Regions from separate parts of the Streptomyces sp. SD31 genome, predicted to be linked through region 1. Evidence: riboswitches for the same ligand, from Rfam matches in the RefSeq annotation. Region 1 holds a riboswitch; each other region holds the start of a gene.
What was found. Region 1 has a riboswitch for cyclic di-AMP ahead of ACTMVF_RS16185 (peptidoglycan DD-metalloendopeptidase family protein). Riboswitches for the same ligand answer to the same signal wherever they lie in the genome.

Region 1 (5,711 bases):
AGGAGTACCTCTGGGAGCGGCTCGACGGGCTCCTCTCCAGCGCCCCGATCGACTATGTGAAGTGGGACTTCAACCGCTGCTTCACCGACGCCGGCTGGCCCGGTGAGCCCTATCCGCAGCGCCTGTGGGTCGACCACGTGCGCGCCCTGTACCGCCTGCTGGACCGGCTGCGGGCCGCGCACCCGGGCGTCGCCTTCGAGTCCTGCTCGGGCGGCGGCGGTCGGATCGACCTCGGCGTGCTGAGCCGTACGGACCAGGTGTGGACCTCCGACAACACCGACCCCCTCGACCGGCTCGCCATCCAGCACGGCTTCAGTCAGATCCATCCCGCCCGGGTCATGGCCGCCTGGGTCACCGACAGCCCGAACGCCATGCTCAACCACCGGGCCAGCTCGCTGCGCTTCCGGTTCGTGAGTGCCATGGCGGGCGTGCTCGGCGTCGGCGGTGACCTCTCCGAGTGGAGCGAGGAAGAGCTCGCCGAGGCCCGGAAATGGGTGACGCTCTACAAGGAGATCCGGCCCGTGGTGCAGCGCGGCGACCTCTATCGGCTGCGGCCGCCGCGGGGCGGGCTGAGCGCGGTGCAGTACGTACTCGGGGACGAGACGGTCGTCCTCGCCTGGCTCCAGGCCCAGAGCTACGGCGAATCCCTGCCGGCCTTGCGGCTGCGCGCCCTCGACCCGACAGAGTCGTACGAATGCCTTGAAACGGGCGAAATTCACCGAGGTGCCGTACTGGTGCATCACGGACTGCGCACCGGATTGCAGGGTGACCTTGATGCGACGGTTATCCGACTGCGTCGCATCTAGGGGTTCTGTCCGAATTGGTGCCTTCATTCCAACTCGCTCTGGCGTAAAGGAAGCTGGAGCGGTGTCACGTGAGGAGCGTCATATTCGTGACCGTGCGTCGCCCGTCATGTTCACGTAATTCGCGTGTTTTTCCAGGGGTTTTGGGTCGCGTGACACGCCGATAATCCACGGAGGGTGACCGGGAATTCCCACAAGGGATCAACAGGAACGCATTCGGACGGAACCCCTCACTTGTTCCCGTGCGTCTTCCTCGCTTACGTTCGCCACCAATCCGGACGGACGCCCAATCCTGCCGCCGCCCGGAGCCCGCGCACACTCACCCGACCACGGCAGGAGCGGGGGACCCACAGGTACAACCGCCTGTTCCGGTCTCCGGAACGGCTAGGGGTAAAGCCGCGTTTCGGCGCGGCCGGGCATCTCCAGCCCGCACCCGACAGCTCACCTCGCAGGCGCCGGAGAGGAATTCGCCATGCCCGCGAAGGGTAAGCACCGCCGCCCGAAGTCCCAGCGCTTCACCCGCTCCATCGCCGTCGCCGGAACCGGTGGCGCCGCTCTCGCCCTCCCGCTCATGGGAGCTACCGGCGCCCACGCCGCTCCCTCGCAGTCCACTTCGGAAAAGGCTGTTCAGTCCCTTCCGGCCGCCGAGAAGAAGGCGGTCGAGAAGAAGGCCGCCGAGAAGAAGACGGACGTGCGGACCTATTCGGTGAGAGTCGGCGATTACCTCTCGAAGATCGCCGACGAGCAGAACGTCAGCGGTGGCTGGAAGAAGCTCTACGCCGACAACCGCGAGGTCGTCGGTGAGGACCCGTCGCTGATCCACCCCGGTCTGAAGCTCACGATCGGCAAGAAGGCCACGGCGAGCGCCCCCAAGTCCTCGTCGCCTTCCTCCTCTTCGGCGCCCTCCAAGGACTCGTCCGCTTCGAAGTCCTCCACGAAGTCCTCCACGGAGTCCTCCGCGTCGAAGAAGACGACCACGGCCGCCCGGAGCGCCGACACGGCCACCGGCTTCTCCGCCCCCGTCGCCGGTGCCGCCGTCAGCACCGCCTACAAGGTGGCGGGCAGCATGTGGTCCAGCGGGTACCACACCGGCGTCGACTTCGTCACCCCGACCGGCACCGCACTGAAGGCCGTTGGCGCGGGCACCGTCGTCTCCGCGGGCTGGGGCGGCGCCTACGGCAACCAGGTCGTCATCCAGCTCGCCGACGGCTACTACGCCCAGTACGCCCACCTGTCGTCGCTCTCCGTCTCGGCCGGCCAGACCGTGACCGCGGGCCAGCAGATAGGCCTCTCCGGCGCGACCGGCAACGTGACCGGTCCGCACCTGCACTTCGAGATCCGCACCACGCCGGACTACGGCTCGGACCTGGACCCGGTCGCCTACCTCCGCTCCAAGGGTGTCCCGGTCGGCTGACGACCCTCCTCGGAACCACCTGCCTGACACGCCATCGAAGGCCGGACCTCGATCCCCGGGTCCGGCCTTCGGTGTGTCCGGCTGTGCTCGTTCATGATCGCTCCATTGCGGTCTTGTGGCAGAGCCGGCCAGGGTGTCGACAAGGAGGGGAAGGTGAGGCCACAGTGATCTCCATCATGGTGCAAGCGCTTTCTGCGATGGCTCCTGGAGGTTTCCGTGTCCGGCGTCCACAGACGTACGTCCCTGGCCGCCGCGGTGGCCGTGGGCTTGCTCCACGGTTCCTCGCAGCCCGCCTTCGCGTCCGATGCGTCGACTGTCGTACGCCCCGACGACAGGCGTCTCGTCTACGAGGGGCACTGGGGCCGCACCTCTGAAGCGGCCATCACCGTCAACTCGGGGTCCCGGCTGCGCTTCCGCTTCACCGGGGACAGCGTCCACGCCCTCTTCGGCGTCGCCTCGATCACCGTGCCCGCGCAGATCTACGTGTCGGTCGACGGCGGGCCGAAGCGCCTGCACGCGGTCGACCGGGGCGATCTGCGGATCGCGGCCGACGGCCGGGGGCCCCACTCGGTCGAGATCTCCGTCAAGGACGTCTTCTCCCGGGCCAACCGGTGGACTCCGCCGCTGGAGACGGGCGTCGTGCTGACCGGACTGCGGCTCGACGACGGCGTGCGTCTGCAGCCTCAACGCGCCCCCAGTACCCGGAAGCTGGCCTTCTACGGTGACTCCATCACGCAGGGCGTCATGGCTCTGTGCGAGGTGAACACCTCCGACTGCGCCGACGGTACGGCCGCCTACCCCACCCTCGTCGCCGACGCCCTGCGTGCCTCGCTCACCCAGGTCGGCTTCGGTCGCCAGGGTGTGATCCAGACCGGCAACGGGGGAGTGCCGGCCGCCCCGGACGCGTACGGCTGGAACCACGCGGGCTCCCGGGCCGACTCCGACCGCCGGGCCGACGTGATCGTGGTGAACCAGGGCACCAACGACGCGGCGTACGGCTCGGCCGAATTCCGCGCCGCCTACCGCGCCTACCTGGACAAGCTGCGGGCCGCCGCACCGCGCGCCCGCATCCTCGCGCTGCGCCCGTTCAACGGCGCCCACGCCGACGACATCGCGGCCGTGGTCGGTGAACTCGCGGACCCCCGCATCGAGTTCGTCGACACGACCGACTGGCTCTCGTCGGCGGACGGGGACTTCAACGGCACCGTCCACCCCAGCACTCAAGGCCATCGCAAGGTGGCCACCCGCCTGATCGCCCTTCTCGCAAAAGGGGTTCGAGTGCCCCCGCCTCCACACCCTCGCCCAGAATCCCGAGTGCGGCCTCGGCCGGACCGCGCGGGGTCACCCGCAGCCGACGTACACGCACCACTGCCCGGGCACCGACACCCGTCGCGTGCCGCAGCCCACCTTCACTTCCCGGAAGGGGCCGTCTCCCTTGACGACCACGCGTAGAGCATTCGGAACCCTGGCCGCCGGCGCCGCCCTCGCAGCCTTCGCCCCGGCGTGGACGGCGAGTGCCATGCCCCGTCACCGCCGCCTCATCGCCCACGACGACTTCCGTCATGGCCTGGGGCAATGGGCGGTGGAGCTCGAGAAGGGCGGCACCGTCACCGCCTCCCGCGGGCTCCTGGAGGTCGACGTACCCGCCGGTGCGACGGTCTGGTTCAAGAAGCGGCTGGAAGGGCCGTACGTCATCGAATACACGGCCACGCCCATATCGGAAGGCGGTGTCAACGACCGCGTCTCCGACCTGAACAACTTCTGGAACGCCACCGACGTCCGCTCCCCGGACGACATCTTCGCCACGCCGCGGAGCGGGGCGCTCGCCGAGTACGACTACCTCAAGACGTACTACGTCGGCTACGGCGCCAACACGAACACCACGACCCGGATGCGCCGGTACGTCGGCCAGGCGGGGATCCGCCCGCTGCTCTACGACTACACGGAGCCGCTGCTCGTGGCGAACGAGCCCAATCGGGTCCGGATCGTCTCCGATGGCTCGACGGTGCGCTGGTGGGACAACGGGCGGCTCGTCTTCGACCACACCGACCCGGAGCCGTACACCGGCGGGCACTTCGCGTTCCGCACCACATGGAGCCACTTCCGGATCAGCGACTTCAGGGTGTGGCGGTTGAGCCCACAACGCCCCTGATCAGAGGCTTATTCCAGGTTTGGTCAACGCTTTACAAGTGGCTTATCTCACCGCCCGTCAACCCTTCCTTACGGTCGCGTAGGTCACATTCGAAGGTGAATCATGTGCCGATGTGGCAGACGATTCGAAGAGTGACAGCAGATCAGTGATCGGGTCGTACGTTGCGGTGGGGGACAGCTTCACCGAGGGCGTCGGCGACCCCGGCCCCGACGGAGCGTTTGTCGGCTGGGCCGACCGGTTCGCGGTTTTGCTCGCAGACCGGCGGCCCGAGGGCGACTTCAACTACACGAACCTCGCCGTGCGCGGCAAACTGCTCGACCAGATCGTCGAGGACCAGCTTCCGAAGGCCGTCGAACTGGCCCCGGACCTGGTCTCGTTCTGTGCGGGCGGCAACGACATCATCCGACCCGGAACCGACCCCGACGAGGTGGCCGAGCGCTTCGAGCAGGCGATTGTCAGGCTCACCTCCGCCGTCGGCACAGTCATGGTGACGACCGGCTTCGACACCCGTGGCGTGCCCCTGCTGAAGCATCTGCGGGGCAAGATCGCCACGTACAACGGTCATGTGCGTGCCATCGCCGACCGGTACGGCTGTCCGGTGCTCGACCTGTGGTCCCTGAAGACCGTTCAGGACCGCAGGGCCTGGGATGGTGACCGGCTCCATCTGTCTCCCGAGGGGCACACGCGCGTGGCGCTCCGTGCGGGGCAGGTCCTCGGCCTGGAGGTGCCGGCCGACCCGGACCAGCCCTGGCCGCCGCTCCCGCCCCGCGGCACCCTCGAGATCCGCCGGGACGACGTCCACTGGGCACGCGAGTACCTGGTGCCGTGGATCGGGCGGCGCCTGCGCGGCGAGTCGTCGGGGGACCATGTGACGGCCAAGGGCACGCTGTCCCCGGACGACATCAAGATGCGGATCGACTCGGTGGCTTGAGGCGGCTCGGTGGCTTGAGGCGGCGCCTCGACGGTGTGTGGGCCGAGCCCTGCTCAAGGGGCGCGGCCCACACCGCTGTCATGGCCGGGGTGAACCGGCCCCTCGGCCATCGGCGACCTCACCGCGCCGACGCCGTCAACGCCTCCCGCTCCAGCCCCAGTTCCCGGGCGAGCGCCTCGTCCACCCACTCCTGGGCACGCGCGCGTGACACCGCGCCCGGGTACGACGTCAGCTGTACGGCGAGCCCGTCGAGGAGGGCCGTGAGGCGCAGGGCCGTGCCGGTGGGGTCCGGGCAGCGGAACTCGTTCGCGGCCACGCCCTGCGCGATGACCTCGGTGATGGCCGCCTTCCACTGCCGGTCAAGGTCCCGTGTGACCTCCTGCAACGCGGGCTCGCGCAGCGCCGCCGCCC
Region 2 (5,711 bases), on a different contig from region 1:
CAGCGCCATGACGGCGATCTACGACACGATGCAGTACGTCACCTGCGACGTGGAGACGATCTGCCTGGGCCAGGCCGGTTCCGCCGCCGCGGTGCTGCTGGCCGGGGGCACGCCGGGGAAGCGGTTCGCGCTGCCGGGTGCCCGCATGGTGATCCACCAGCCGGCGCTGCCCGAGCCGGTCGAGGGCCAGGCGAGCGATCTCGCCATCCAGGCCGACGAGCTGACGCGCATTCGGACCCGCCTCGAGGAACTGCTCGTCCGGCACACCGGGCGCAGCCACGAGCAGGTCAGCGCCGACATCGAGCGGGACAAGATCCTGGACGCGCAGGGCGCCGTGGAGTACGGCCTGGTGGACCGGATCATCCCCAGCCGCAAGGCCACCCTCGCCCCGCCCACGGGGCGGTGATCGACCGGTGCTTCCACCCGAGTTGCCGCCGCTGCCCGCACTGACGCGTGCGGAGGGGGAGTTGATCGACCGTTATCTCGATGTGGTGGACCTGCTCGGCCGGATCAACCCGACGCGGCACGGAGACACCTACCGCGGACTGCGCGCCGCCCAGGCGCTCGTCGGCAAGGCGACCGAGCTGCGGGACGCGCTGGCGCTGATGCACCAGCGGGGCGAGACCGAGCTGCACTCCCCCACGCTGGCGCGTGCGCTGCGCGTGCTGGACGGGGAACGCCGCACGGCCCGCGTCAGGGTGTTGCCGCGCTCCGACAGTTGACGACTCGTACAGAACGATTCCGGACGCCTCGGCCCACGAGCGAGGCGTCCGGATGGACGTCGAAACGAACCAAAAGGCTTACCCACTTTCGGCGTAGCAACCTGCCCTTTTACGCGCCCTTCAGGTTGCGCAACAGGCATGACCCCAAAGCGGAATGGGACGCTCCATCGCTGGTCCGGGGCTCGTCGAGTACCTGGACACCCGGTCGAACACGGGGGTGTCCACCCGAACGGGCGAGTGGTGAGTAACGCCACAAATCCCCGGTTCCGTTGGGTTTTTCGTTCATCCGTGCGTCAAGATCCCTGTCTGACGACAAGCCCCCGCCACAGCGGCGGGGCGGTCCGGGCGGACGCCGAGTCCTGCCGCCGCCCGGATGACCGGTCGACAGGAGTGGATCGGCAGGAGTGGAGGACCCGAGCAAGACGGGTCGCCGGAGCGGACGTTCGTTCGATCCGAGCAACCCTTGGGGTGAAGCCGCGGCAACGCGGCCGGGCAACTTCGCCAGCCCGAATCCGACAGGTCATCCTTCACAGGCGGCTGACGAAGGGTTGCGCATGACTGCGCTCAATCGTGTCCCGTCGCTCATGGCCCGAGCCGGTACGGCCTCGGCTCTCACCATCGCCGCAGTGGGCGGCTCGATCGTGGCGCCCGGCTTCGCCTCGGAGGCCGAAGCCGCCACGCCGGCGACCAAGGCACTTCAGATCGCGGCCTCCAAAAAGGGCTCCCCGTACAAGTGGGGCGCCACAGGTCCGCACAGGTTCGACTGCTCCGGGCTCACGCTGTACTCGTACAAGAAGGCCGGCAAGAAGCTGCCCCGTACGGCGGCCCAGCAGTACAACAAGACCCGCCACATCTCCGCCGGCAACCGCAAGGCCGGAGACCTGGTGTTCTTCCACTCGGGGTCGAACGTCTACCACGTCGGCATCTACGCCGGGAAGGGAAAGATCTGGCACTCCCCCAAGAGCGGGGACGTCGTGCGGCTGCAGAAGATCTGGACCAGGAGCGTTTGGTACGGCCGGGTCAAGTGACCTTCCCGGGGGCGGTGACGGCAGCCTGACGCGCTGTCACCGCCCCCGGGCACCGGATGGAGGGCCAGTCGCCGGAAAGGGCGTCAGACGGCCACCAGGGGCCCTGCGAGGAGTGCCACGCCGAAGGCCGTCAGCGCGGCGCCGGTGACGGTCGTGACCGCCCGGGCGACGCGAGGTCGGCGCAGCCACCTGCCGAGCCGGTCCACCAGCAGGGCGACGACCTGGAACCAGACGAGCGCGATCGCGAGCACGATCAGCGCGAGCAGCAGCGTCCGGGGCAGCGCCGGGGCGCCCGCCGGCACGAACTGCGGCAGCACGCTGAGGAACGTGAGCGACGCCTTCGGATTGAGGGCGTTGGTGACGAAGCCCTGCCGCAGCGGTCGCGCGGTGGAATCCTCCTGCGCGCCCTCCCCTTGCGGGTGCCGCTGCCGCAGCGCCTGGACGCCCAGATAGAGCACATAGACGCCGCCCACCACCTGGAGCGCGCGCAACAGCGCCGGTACGGCGGCCAGGACCGCGGCGACTCCCACCACCGCCAGCGTCACATGGACCAGCAGCCCGGCCCCGATCCCGAGCGCACAGGCGATGCCGGCCCGGCGGGAGACGAGGGCGTTGCGTACGACGACGGTGAAGTCGGCCCCGGGCATGGCGACCAGGCCGGCGGAGACCCCGGTGAAGGCGATGAGCTGAGCGTCCATGCGGCCAGCCTGCCGTGCGGGAGCCTTCAGCAGGTATTTCGAATATTCTGGGTATGCCTTAAGCAATGCTTTAGGCAGGCATCCTTAGGCAGACAGCCTTAGGCAGACATCCTCAGGCAGTCACCCGTCGGCACCGCGCTCGAAAGGGACCCAACCATGTACGACCCGACCCGCCTCGCCGCCTTGGTGGCGGTCGCCGAGGCGGGTTCGATCACCCGGGCCGCCGAGCGCCTGGGCTACACCACGCCCGCGCTCTCCCAGCAGCTGGCCAAGCTGGAGCGCGAGGCGGGTACCGCCCTTCTGGTGCGGCACCACCGCGGGGCGCGGCTGACCGGTGCGGGCGAGTTGCTGGTGGCCCGGGCGCGGCGGGTGCTCGACGAACTCGACCGGGCCCGGCACGAACTGGCCCGGCTGACCGGCCTGACGGGCGGCACCCTCCGGCTCGGCACCTTCCAGACCGCGGGCATCCATCTGCTGCCGCCGGCCCTCAGCGCGTTCCGCCGGGCGCATCCGGAGGTGGAGCTGACGGTCGCCGACTACGAGCCGTCGGCCGGTGTCGCCGCCGTCGCGGCCGGCGAGGTCGATCTGGCGCTGACGCACGCCTACGCACCCGGCGACCCGGTCCCGCTCCCGTCCTCCGTCGGCGCCGAGCCGATCCTCGTCGAGGAGCTGGTCCTGGTGTCCGCTCCGGGCCACGCCCTCACCAGCGGGGCCGCACGGCTGCCGCTGACCGAGCTCGCGGGGCAGCCGCTGATCAGCATGGCGCCGGACGCTCCGGCCCGGCGGGGCGTCGAGGCGGTGCTGGCCCGGGCCGGGGCCACGCCCTCGGTCCTGGTCCCGACGCCGGGGTACCTCCTGGTGTGCGCGCTGGCCAGCGCGGGGCTCGGGGTCGCGGTCGTACCGGAGATGGTGGCGCGCACGTCGGTCACGCCGGTCGGGGTGCGGGCGCTGGAGGGCGGCGAGCTGCGCCGTACGATCTCGGTCGCGTTCCGCAGTGACGAGGCGGCTCCCGCCGCGGACGCCTTCCGGGCGCTGCTGCGCGGCACGTTCGGACGGGCCGGGCAGTCGCAGCAGCCGTGAGGGTTACGGCTCTTGCTGTCCCACGACCGGCACCGGCTCCGCGGCCGCCGTCCACGGCAGTTCGATGGAGACGGTCTTGCCGCCCTCGCGGGTGGGCCGCACTCTCAGCTTGCCGCCGCACTCCGCGGTCAGCCAGCGGATGATGACCAGGCCACGGCCGTTGTCCTGCTGGACGGCGGCCGGCAGCCGCTTGGGGAAGCGCGGGTGGCTGTCGGTGACGCCGATGCGCAGGTGTTCGTCACGGTCGAGTTCGAGGTCCACCGTGAAGGTGGGTGACTGTCCGAGGGTGTGCTGTACGGCGTTGGTGGTGAGTTCGGAGACGATCAGCCGGATGGTGTCGGCCGTTTCCGTGTCCGGTGGCAGTCCCCACTCCGCGAGGGTGGTGACCACATAGGCCCGGGCCGCGGAGACCGAGGCTGGATCGCTCGGCAGAGTGACGGATGCTTCCAGGTGATCTGCCATGGCGACGTCGTCCCTTTCCCAACGGGACCGCAGTCCGACACGGAGCGGATGGTTCGAGTACGGTCCCGGACTGGTGCTTCGTCGCCAGACTGCCATTACCAGGGCCGTCAGGGTGCCGATCCACCAAGATATGCATATATCTGTCGCTCGAAGCGGTGAACTCTGCGACGGCAGAGCGTATTTGGGCGGCTCGGTTGGAGTAAGGAGTTGCCCATGCAGCACGGTCCCGCGGTGCGCCGCCGGAAACTGGGCGCGGAACTGCGTGCGTTGCGCACCGGGGCCGGGCTCACCAGTGGTGAGGCGGCCCGGCTGGTGGGCTGGCACCAGTCCAAGGTGAGCCGGATCGAGACCGGCGCCAGCGGGGTGAAACCGGCCGATGTGCGGTTACTGCTCGACGCCTACGGCGTACAGGACTCCCAACTGCGGGAGTTGCTGCTGGTGTTGGCGGGATCGGACGAGGGTGGCGGGCGGCATCACTGGTGGCACGCGTACCGCGGAGTGCTGCCGCCGACGTACCGGGACTTCATCAGCCTGGAGTCCCAGGCGAGCGCGATGCGCACGCTGGAGACGTCCGTGGTGCCCGGGCTGCTTCAGACGCCGGAGTACGCCCGGGCGGTGACGCGGGCCGCAGTGGGCGGGTTGGACGACGCCGACGACGAACGGCTCGACGCGCTGGTCGCGGTCCGTCTGGCCAGGCAGGACGTGTTGCACGGCGATCCGCCGTTGCAACTGAGCGCGGTGCTCGACGAGGCGGTGTTGCGCCGGGAGATCGGCGGGCCGGCGGTGATGGCGCGGCAGCTGAGGCGGCTGATGGAGGCGGCGCGACTGCCCCAAGTCCGGCTGCAGGTCCTGCCGTTCGCGGCCGGGGAGCACATCGGCATCACCGGGCCTTTCGTTATCTTCTCATTTTCGCGCACTTCTGATCTGGATGTGGTTGTTCTCGACCACTTGACGAGTAGCCTCTACCTCGAACGGAAAGAAGACCTCCAGGCCTACACGGAGGCCTTCAACGCCCTTCGGATCCACGCCCTTTCGCCCGAGGAATCGCTGGATTGCATCGCCGCGATAGGCGGCGGCGCGTAAGGAGGCACCATGACCGCACTGCCTCGGAACGTCCCTTCCACCACCGACCTGCAAGGCGTGCGATGGCTGCGCAGCAGCTACAGCACGGGAGCGAACAACTGTGTCGAGACGGCACGGCCGCACTCCGGTCCCTGGACCGGACTGCTCGCCGTGCGCGACTCCAAGGACCCGGCCGGACCCGCGCTGCTCTTCTCCCCCGAGAGCTGGGCGGGCTTCACGACCGCGTTCCAGTCCTGACCATTCACCCTTGACCATTCCGATCAGTTCTGACCAACTCTGATCAGTTACGCCAGGTGCGGCGGCAGGGCCGTGTCACGCCGACTCATGGTCGTGTCTCGCCGATGACCCGTACAGCGCGTTCGATCTGCCCCTCGGAGAGGTCCGCGCGGGCGGTCAGCCTCAGCCGTGAGATGCCGTCGGGGACGGAAGGAGGACGGAAGCAGCCCACGGCGAGGCCTGCCGCCCGGCACTCGGCCGCCCACCGCACGGCCTCTTCGGGGGACGGCGCGCGCACGGAGACCACGGCGGCGTCCGGACGTACGGCTTCCATGCCCGCGGCTGTCAGCCGGGTGTGCAGTTCGTTCGCGACCGTGCGGGCTCGCGCCGCACGCTCGGGCTCGCGGCGCAGCAGTCTCAGT
Region 3 (5,711 bases), on a different contig from region 1:
CATGTTGGTGGCCATGCCGACCGCGATGCCCGACGAGCCGTTCACCAAGAGGTTCGGGAAGGCGGCGGGCAGCGCCACCGGCTCCCGCTCCTGGCCGTCGTAGTTGGGGTTGAAGTCGACGGTGTCCTCGTCGATGGACTCCGTCATCAGGCTCGCCGGCTCGGCGGCACGGCACTCGGTGTACCGCATGGCGGCCGGCGGGTCGTCATTGCCCAGCGAGCCGAAGTTGCCGTGCCCGTCGACCAGCGGGACGCGCATCGAGAAGGGCTGGGCCATGCGCACCAGGGCGTCGTAGATCGACGCGTCGCCGTGCGGGTGCAACTTACCCATGACCTCGCCGACGACGCGGGCGCACTTCACATAGCCGCGGTCGGGGCGCAGGCCCATCTCGTTCATCTGGTAGACGATGCGGCGGTGCACCGGCTTGAGGCCGTCGCGGGCGTCCGGCAGGGCGCGCGAGTAGATGACCGAGTACGCGTACTCGAGGAAGGAGCCCTGCATCTCGTCGACGACGTCGATGTCGAGGATCTTCTCCTCGTACGAGTCGTCGGGCGGCGGGATCTTCGTGCTGCGGCGGGCCATCGCTGCCGGCTCCTCTGGTTCTGGTCGCTCGAGCGTTTGCGGGATCTGACGCGGACCATTGTGGACCGCGGCACTGACAACCACCGACCAGGACCCGATGTTGGGCTCCCGCCCGGCGTGCGAGAAGTGTCGCCGACGCCGGGCCCTCCCTGCGACAGAGGGGAGCGGCGGGGCGCCAACGGCCCTGGTCGAGGCCCCGCTTGCGCGAAGGCAAGCGCGCGCCGCGAGACCGTTCACTCGCCGGAGTGATCGGCGGGCACTGTCCGAAGTCATGCGGCAGCGGGCAGGCGGGAGGGGATGGCGAGCTGTGCCCGAGCGCTGTCCTGTTCGGCGTTCCCGCCCACGTTCACCGTCGTATGGACACGGTGTTCCGACCGGGAACTTCGCCGACCCTTCGGACGCTGCATACAGTGGCAGGAACTGAGTACGAACTGCTCGACACAACGCAGTGCACGCGACCGGAAGGACACCTTGCCCATGGGTCACACGGCCACACCGGAGGCACAATCCGGCGGCCTCACCGCGACGGAGCACCGCCTGGCCAACGGCCTGCGCGTGGTGCTCTCCGAGGACCACCTCACGCCGGTCGCCGCGGTCTGTCTCTGGTACGACGTCGGCTCCCGCCACGAGGTCAAGGGCCGTACCGGACTCGCCCACCTCTTCGAGCACCTGATGTTCCAGGGCTCGGGGAGCGTGAAGGGCACGGGCCACTTCGAGCTCGTCCAGGGCGCGGGCGGCTCGCCGAACGGCACCACCAGCTTCGAGCGCACCAACTACTTCGAGACCATGCCCGCCCACCAGCTGGAGCTCGCGCTGTGGCTGGAGGCCGACCGCATGGGCAGCCTCCTGGTGGCGCTCGACGAGGAGGGCCTGGAGAACCAGCGCGACGTCGTCAAGAACGAGCGCCGCCAGCGCTACGACAACGTCCCGTACGGCACCGCTTTCGAGAAGCTGACGGCCCTGTCCTACCCGGACGGGCACCCGTACCACCACACGCCGATCGGCTCGATGGCCGACCTGGACGCGGCCAGCCTGGAGGACGCGCGCGCGTTCTTCCGCACCTACTACGCGCCCAACAACGCCGTCCTGTCCATCGTCGGCGACATCGACCCGGAGCAGACGCTCGCCTGGGTCGAAAAGTACTTCGGCTCCATTCCGGCCCACGACGGCAAGCCCGAGCCGCGCGACGGCTCGCTGCCCGAGATCATCGGCGAGCAGCTGCGCGAGGTCGTCGAGGAGAACGTCCCCGCGCGCGCGATGATGGCCGCCTACCGGCTCCCGGTGGACGGCACGCGCGAGTGCGACGCGGCCGACCTGGCGCTGACCGTCCTCGGCGGCGGCGAGTCCTCCCGCCTCTACAACCGCCTGGTCCGCCGCGACCGTACGGCCGTGGCGGCCGGGTTCGGACTGCTGCGTCTGGCCGGAGCGCCCTCCCTGGGCTGGCTGGACGTGAAGACCTCCGGCGACGTCGAGGTCCCCGTCATCGAGGCCGCCGTCGACGAGGAGCTCGCCCGCTTCGCCGCGGAGGGCCCCACCGCCGAGGAGATGGAGCGCGCGCAGGCCCAGCTGGAGCGCGAGTGGCTGGACCGGCTCGGCACCGTCGCGGGCCGCGCCGACGAACTGTGCCGGTACGCCGTCCTGTTCGGCGACCCGCAGCTCGCCTTCACCGCCGTACAGCGCGTCCTCGACGTCACCGCCGAGGAGGTCCAGGCGGTCGCCAAGGCCCGCCTGCGCCCCGACAACCGCGCGGTGCTCGTGTACGAGCCGACCGCGGCCGAGGCCGACGACCTCAAGGCCGCCGACAACACTGACGAGAACGAGGAGTCGGCGCAGTGACCGAGCTCGCCAGCATGGAGTTCCACCCGCAGCCCGAGGCCGGCGAGGCCCGGCCCTGGGCGTTCCCGGCGCCCGAGCGCGGCAAGCTGGACAACGGCCTGACGGTCCTGCGCTGCCACCGCCCCGGCCAGCAGGTCATCGCCGTCGAGGTGCTCCTGGACACGCCCCTGGAGGCCGAGCCGAAGGGCCTGGACGGCATCGCCACGATCATGGCGCGCGCCTTCTCCGAGGGCACCGACAAGCACACCGCCGAGGAGTTCGCCGCCGAGCTGGAGCGCTGCGGCGCCACGCTCGACGCCTACGCCGACCACCCCGGCATCCGCGTCAGCCTCGAGGTGCCGGTCTCCCGCCTGCCCAAGGCGCTCGGTCTGCTCGCCGACGCCCTCAGGGCGCCCCTGTTCGACGACGCCGAGGTCGAGCGCCTGGTGCGCAACCGCCTCGACGAGATCCCGCACGAGCTGGCCAACCCCTCGCGCCGCGCCGCCAAGGAGCTCTCCAAGCAGCTGTTCCCGGCGACCTCGCGCATGTCCCGCCCGCGCCAGGGCACCGAGGACACCGTCGCGGGCATCGACTCCGCGGCCGTACGCGCCTTCTACGAGCGGCACGTGCGCCCCGCCACCTCCACCGTCGTGGTCGTCGGCGACCTCACGGGCGTGGACCTCGACGCCCTGCTGGGCGACACCCTGGGCGCCTGGACCGGCTCCCCGGCCCAGCCCCGGCCCGTTCCGCCGGTCACCGCGGACGACACCGGGCGCGTCGTCATCGTGGACCGCCCCGGCGCCGTGCAGACGCAGCTGCTGATCGGCCGCATCGGCCCCGACCGGCACGACCGCGTGTGGCCCGCGCAGGTGCTCGGCACGTACTGCCTCGGCGGCACTCTTACCTCCCGCCTGGACAAGGTCCTGCGCGAGGAGAAGGGCTACACCTACGGCGTGCGCGCGTTCGGGCAGGTCCTGCGCTCGACCCCGGACGGCACGGGCGCGGCCATGCTCGCCATCAGCGGCTCCGTCGACACCCCGAACACCGGTCCGGCGCTGGACGACCTCTGGAAGGTCCTGCGCGGCGTCGCCGACGAGGGGCTCACCGACGCCGAGCGGGACTTCGCCGTGCAGAACCTCGTCGGGGTGGCGCCGCTGAAGTACGAGACGGCCGCCTCCGTGGCGAACACGCTGGCCGACCAGGTCGAGCAGCACCTGCCCGACGACTACCAGGCGACGCTGTACCAGCGGCTCGCCGCGACCGGCACCGTCGAGGCCACCGCGGCGGCCGTGAACGCCTTCCCGGTGGACCGTCTGGTGACGATCCTCGTCGGCGACGCGGCCGAGATCCGGGAGCCCGTCGAGGCCCTCGGCATCGGCGAAGTCACCGTCGTGGCCGCCGAGTAGCAGGCCCACACCGCGCCCGGACACCGCGCCGGGCGACGGCACGCGCGCGTAAGGGGCCCTGGTGACTTCGAAGCCACCAGGGCCCCTTTATGCCCGAATTGAGGGAAAGGTTGCCCGTCTGGCCTGTGGGATGCGCTACAAAAGTCGCGATCCGTTTGGGGATTGAAAGTCGCGCCGCTTAGCGTCTTCCGGGCTGTCCGTCAGGCAGTGCGCCGCGCCCGCGGCACCGGACAGCCATCGCCGAGTCCCCGTACGGCGCGAGCCAGGGGAGCCGGGGACCCACCGTAGTCCCTGGGGTGAATCGGGCGCCCGCGCAGCCGCGAGGGGGTCCGTAGGAGACCTTCCTGCTCCGAACCCGTCAGCTAACCCGGTAGGCGAGAAGGAAGGAAAGGACCAGCCACTACATGGCGTTCACCTGCGCCACCGGGAAGAACCGCCCCACCGGGAAGCACCGTCGCCCCAGCCGGTTCGAACGCTCCACCGCCCGCGCGGCGGGCGTCGCCGCTCTCACCGCCACCGGCGTCATGGGCACCCTCGCCGCCCCGGCGCTCGCCGCCGAACCCGCCGCCGAGCAGACCGGCCTCATCCCCGTCGTCACGATCGAGGACTCGATCGCCGACCAGATCGACGCCCAGGCCGCCGCCCAGGAGCAGGCCGCCGAGGAGGCCGCGGCCCGGAAGAAGGCCGCCGAGGAGGCCGCGCGCAAGAAGGCGGCCGAGAAGGCCAAGCAGGAGCGCGAGGCCAAGGAGCGCGCCGCCCGTGAGGCCGAGCGCAAGCGCCTGCTGTCCTACGTCGCCCCGATCTCCGGCTCGTACGTCTCCACCGGCTACAAGGCCGGCGGCGCCGTCTGGTCCTCCGGCAGCCACACGGGCGTCGACTTCCACGCCGCCAGCGGCACCTCCGTCCACGCGGTCGGCTCCGGCACCGTCGTGGAGGCCGGCTGGGGCGGGTCGTACGGCAACAACATCGTGATCAAGATGAACGACGGCACGTACACCCAGTACGGCCACCTGTCGTCCATAGGCGTCTCGGTGGGCCAGACCGTCACCCCCGGCCAGCAGATAGGCCTGTCCGGCGCCACCGGCAACGTCACCGGACCGCACCTGCACTTCGAGGCCCGCACGACGGCGGAGTACGGCTCCGACATCGACCCCGTCGCCTACCTCCGCTCGCACGGCGTGAACGTCTGACGCCTCCACCGCGCCTCCCCGAGGCCGCTCTCCCCGAGGACTCACCCCGCGGACGGTCTCCCCGAAGCCCCGGCTCCCCGAGCCGGGGCTTTCGGCGTTTCGGACGACCCGCTGTCCAAAAAATATCCATGGATTCCGACCCGCCATCGGAAATTCCAGCAGGTTGCAATAGAGTCACTGAACACACGTCATTCGTCGACGTTTCACGGGGATTAAGGCGGAGGTCGGTCATGCGTATTCCGGCGCACTCGGTATGCACCGCGATCCGGGACGACATCGTCGCCGGTGTCCACGAGCGCGGCAGCCGGCTCACCGAGGAACTCCTCGCACGCCGCTACGGCGTCTCCCGCGTCCCCGTGCGGGAGGCCCTGCGCACCCTGGAGGCCGAGGGCTTCGTGGTGACCCGGCGGCACGCGGGCGCGTGCGTCGCCGAACCGACCGAGCAGGAGGCCGCCGACCTGCTGGAGATGCGCACCCTGCTGGAGCCGCTCGGCGCCTCCCGGGCCGCCCAGCGGCGCACCGAGGCCCATCTGAAGGTGCTGCGCGGCCTGGTCAGGCTGGGCCAGGAGCGGGCCAGGCGGGGCAACAGCGAGGATCTGCGCTCCCTGGGCGGCTGGTTCCACGAGACGCTCGCCCAGGCCTGCGGCAGCCCCGCCCTGACCTCGATGCTGACCCAGCTGCGGCACAAGATCGCCTGGATGTACGCGGTGGAGGCGCC

Region 2: another riboswitch for cyclic di-AMP. It lies ahead of ACTMVF_RS32270 (C40 family peptidase); the one in region 1 lies ahead of ACTMVF_RS16185 (peptidoglycan DD-metalloendopeptidase family protein).
Region 3: another riboswitch for cyclic di-AMP. It lies ahead of ACTMVF_RS29750 (M23 family metallopeptidase); the one in region 1 lies ahead of ACTMVF_RS16185 (peptidoglycan DD-metalloendopeptidase family protein).

Annotation. Positions count from the first base shown of each region.
Region 1 covers NZ_JBQHCX010000006.1:418,085-423,795, reverse strand. The annotation lists gene ACTMVF_RS16190 (alpha-galactosidase) at 1-806, shown strand, start outside; cyclic di-AMP (ydaO/yuaA leader) riboswitch at 1,114-1,271, shown strand; gene ACTMVF_RS16185 (peptidoglycan DD-metalloendopeptidase family protein) at 1,276-2,217, shown strand; gene ACTMVF_RS16180 (GDSL-type esterase/lipase family protein) at 2,434-3,669, shown strand; gene ACTMVF_RS16175 (DUF6250 domain-containing protein) at 3,653-4,369, shown strand; gene ACTMVF_RS16170 (SGNH/GDSL hydrolase family protein) at 4,515-5,300, shown strand; gene ACTMVF_RS16165 (TetR/AcrR family transcriptional regulator) at 5,419-5,711, opposite strand, start outside.
Region 2 covers NZ_JBQHCX010000017.1:192,873-198,583, reverse strand. The annotation lists gene ACTMVF_RS32280 (ATP-dependent Clp protease proteolytic subunit) at 1-406, shown strand, start outside; gene ACTMVF_RS32275 (hypothetical protein) at 414-722, shown strand; cyclic di-AMP (ydaO/yuaA leader) riboswitch at 1,141-1,273, shown strand; gene ACTMVF_RS32270 (C40 family peptidase) at 1,277-1,750, shown strand; gene ACTMVF_RS32265 (LysE family translocator) at 1,834-2,448, opposite strand; gene ACTMVF_RS32260 (LysR family transcriptional regulator) at 2,605-3,528, shown strand; gene ACTMVF_RS32255 (ATP-binding protein) at 3,532-3,990, opposite strand; gene ACTMVF_RS32250 (helix-turn-helix domain-containing protein) at 4,204-5,073, shown strand; gene ACTMVF_RS32245 (DUF397 domain-containing protein) at 5,083-5,310, shown strand; gene ACTMVF_RS32240 (8-amino-7-oxononanoate synthase) at 5,396-5,711, opposite strand, start outside.
Region 3 covers NZ_JBQHCX010000015.1:159,475-165,185, reverse strand. The annotation lists gene ACTMVF_RS29765 (DNA gyrase/topoisomerase IV subunit A) at 1-582, opposite strand, end outside; gene ACTMVF_RS29760 (M16 family metallopeptidase) at 1,060-2,418, shown strand; gene ACTMVF_RS29755 (M16 family metallopeptidase) at 2,415-3,803, shown strand; cyclic di-AMP (ydaO/yuaA leader) riboswitch at 4,032-4,194, shown strand; gene ACTMVF_RS29750 (M23 family metallopeptidase) at 4,208-4,993, shown strand; gene ACTMVF_RS29745 (GntR family transcriptional regulator) at 5,224-5,711, shown strand, end outside.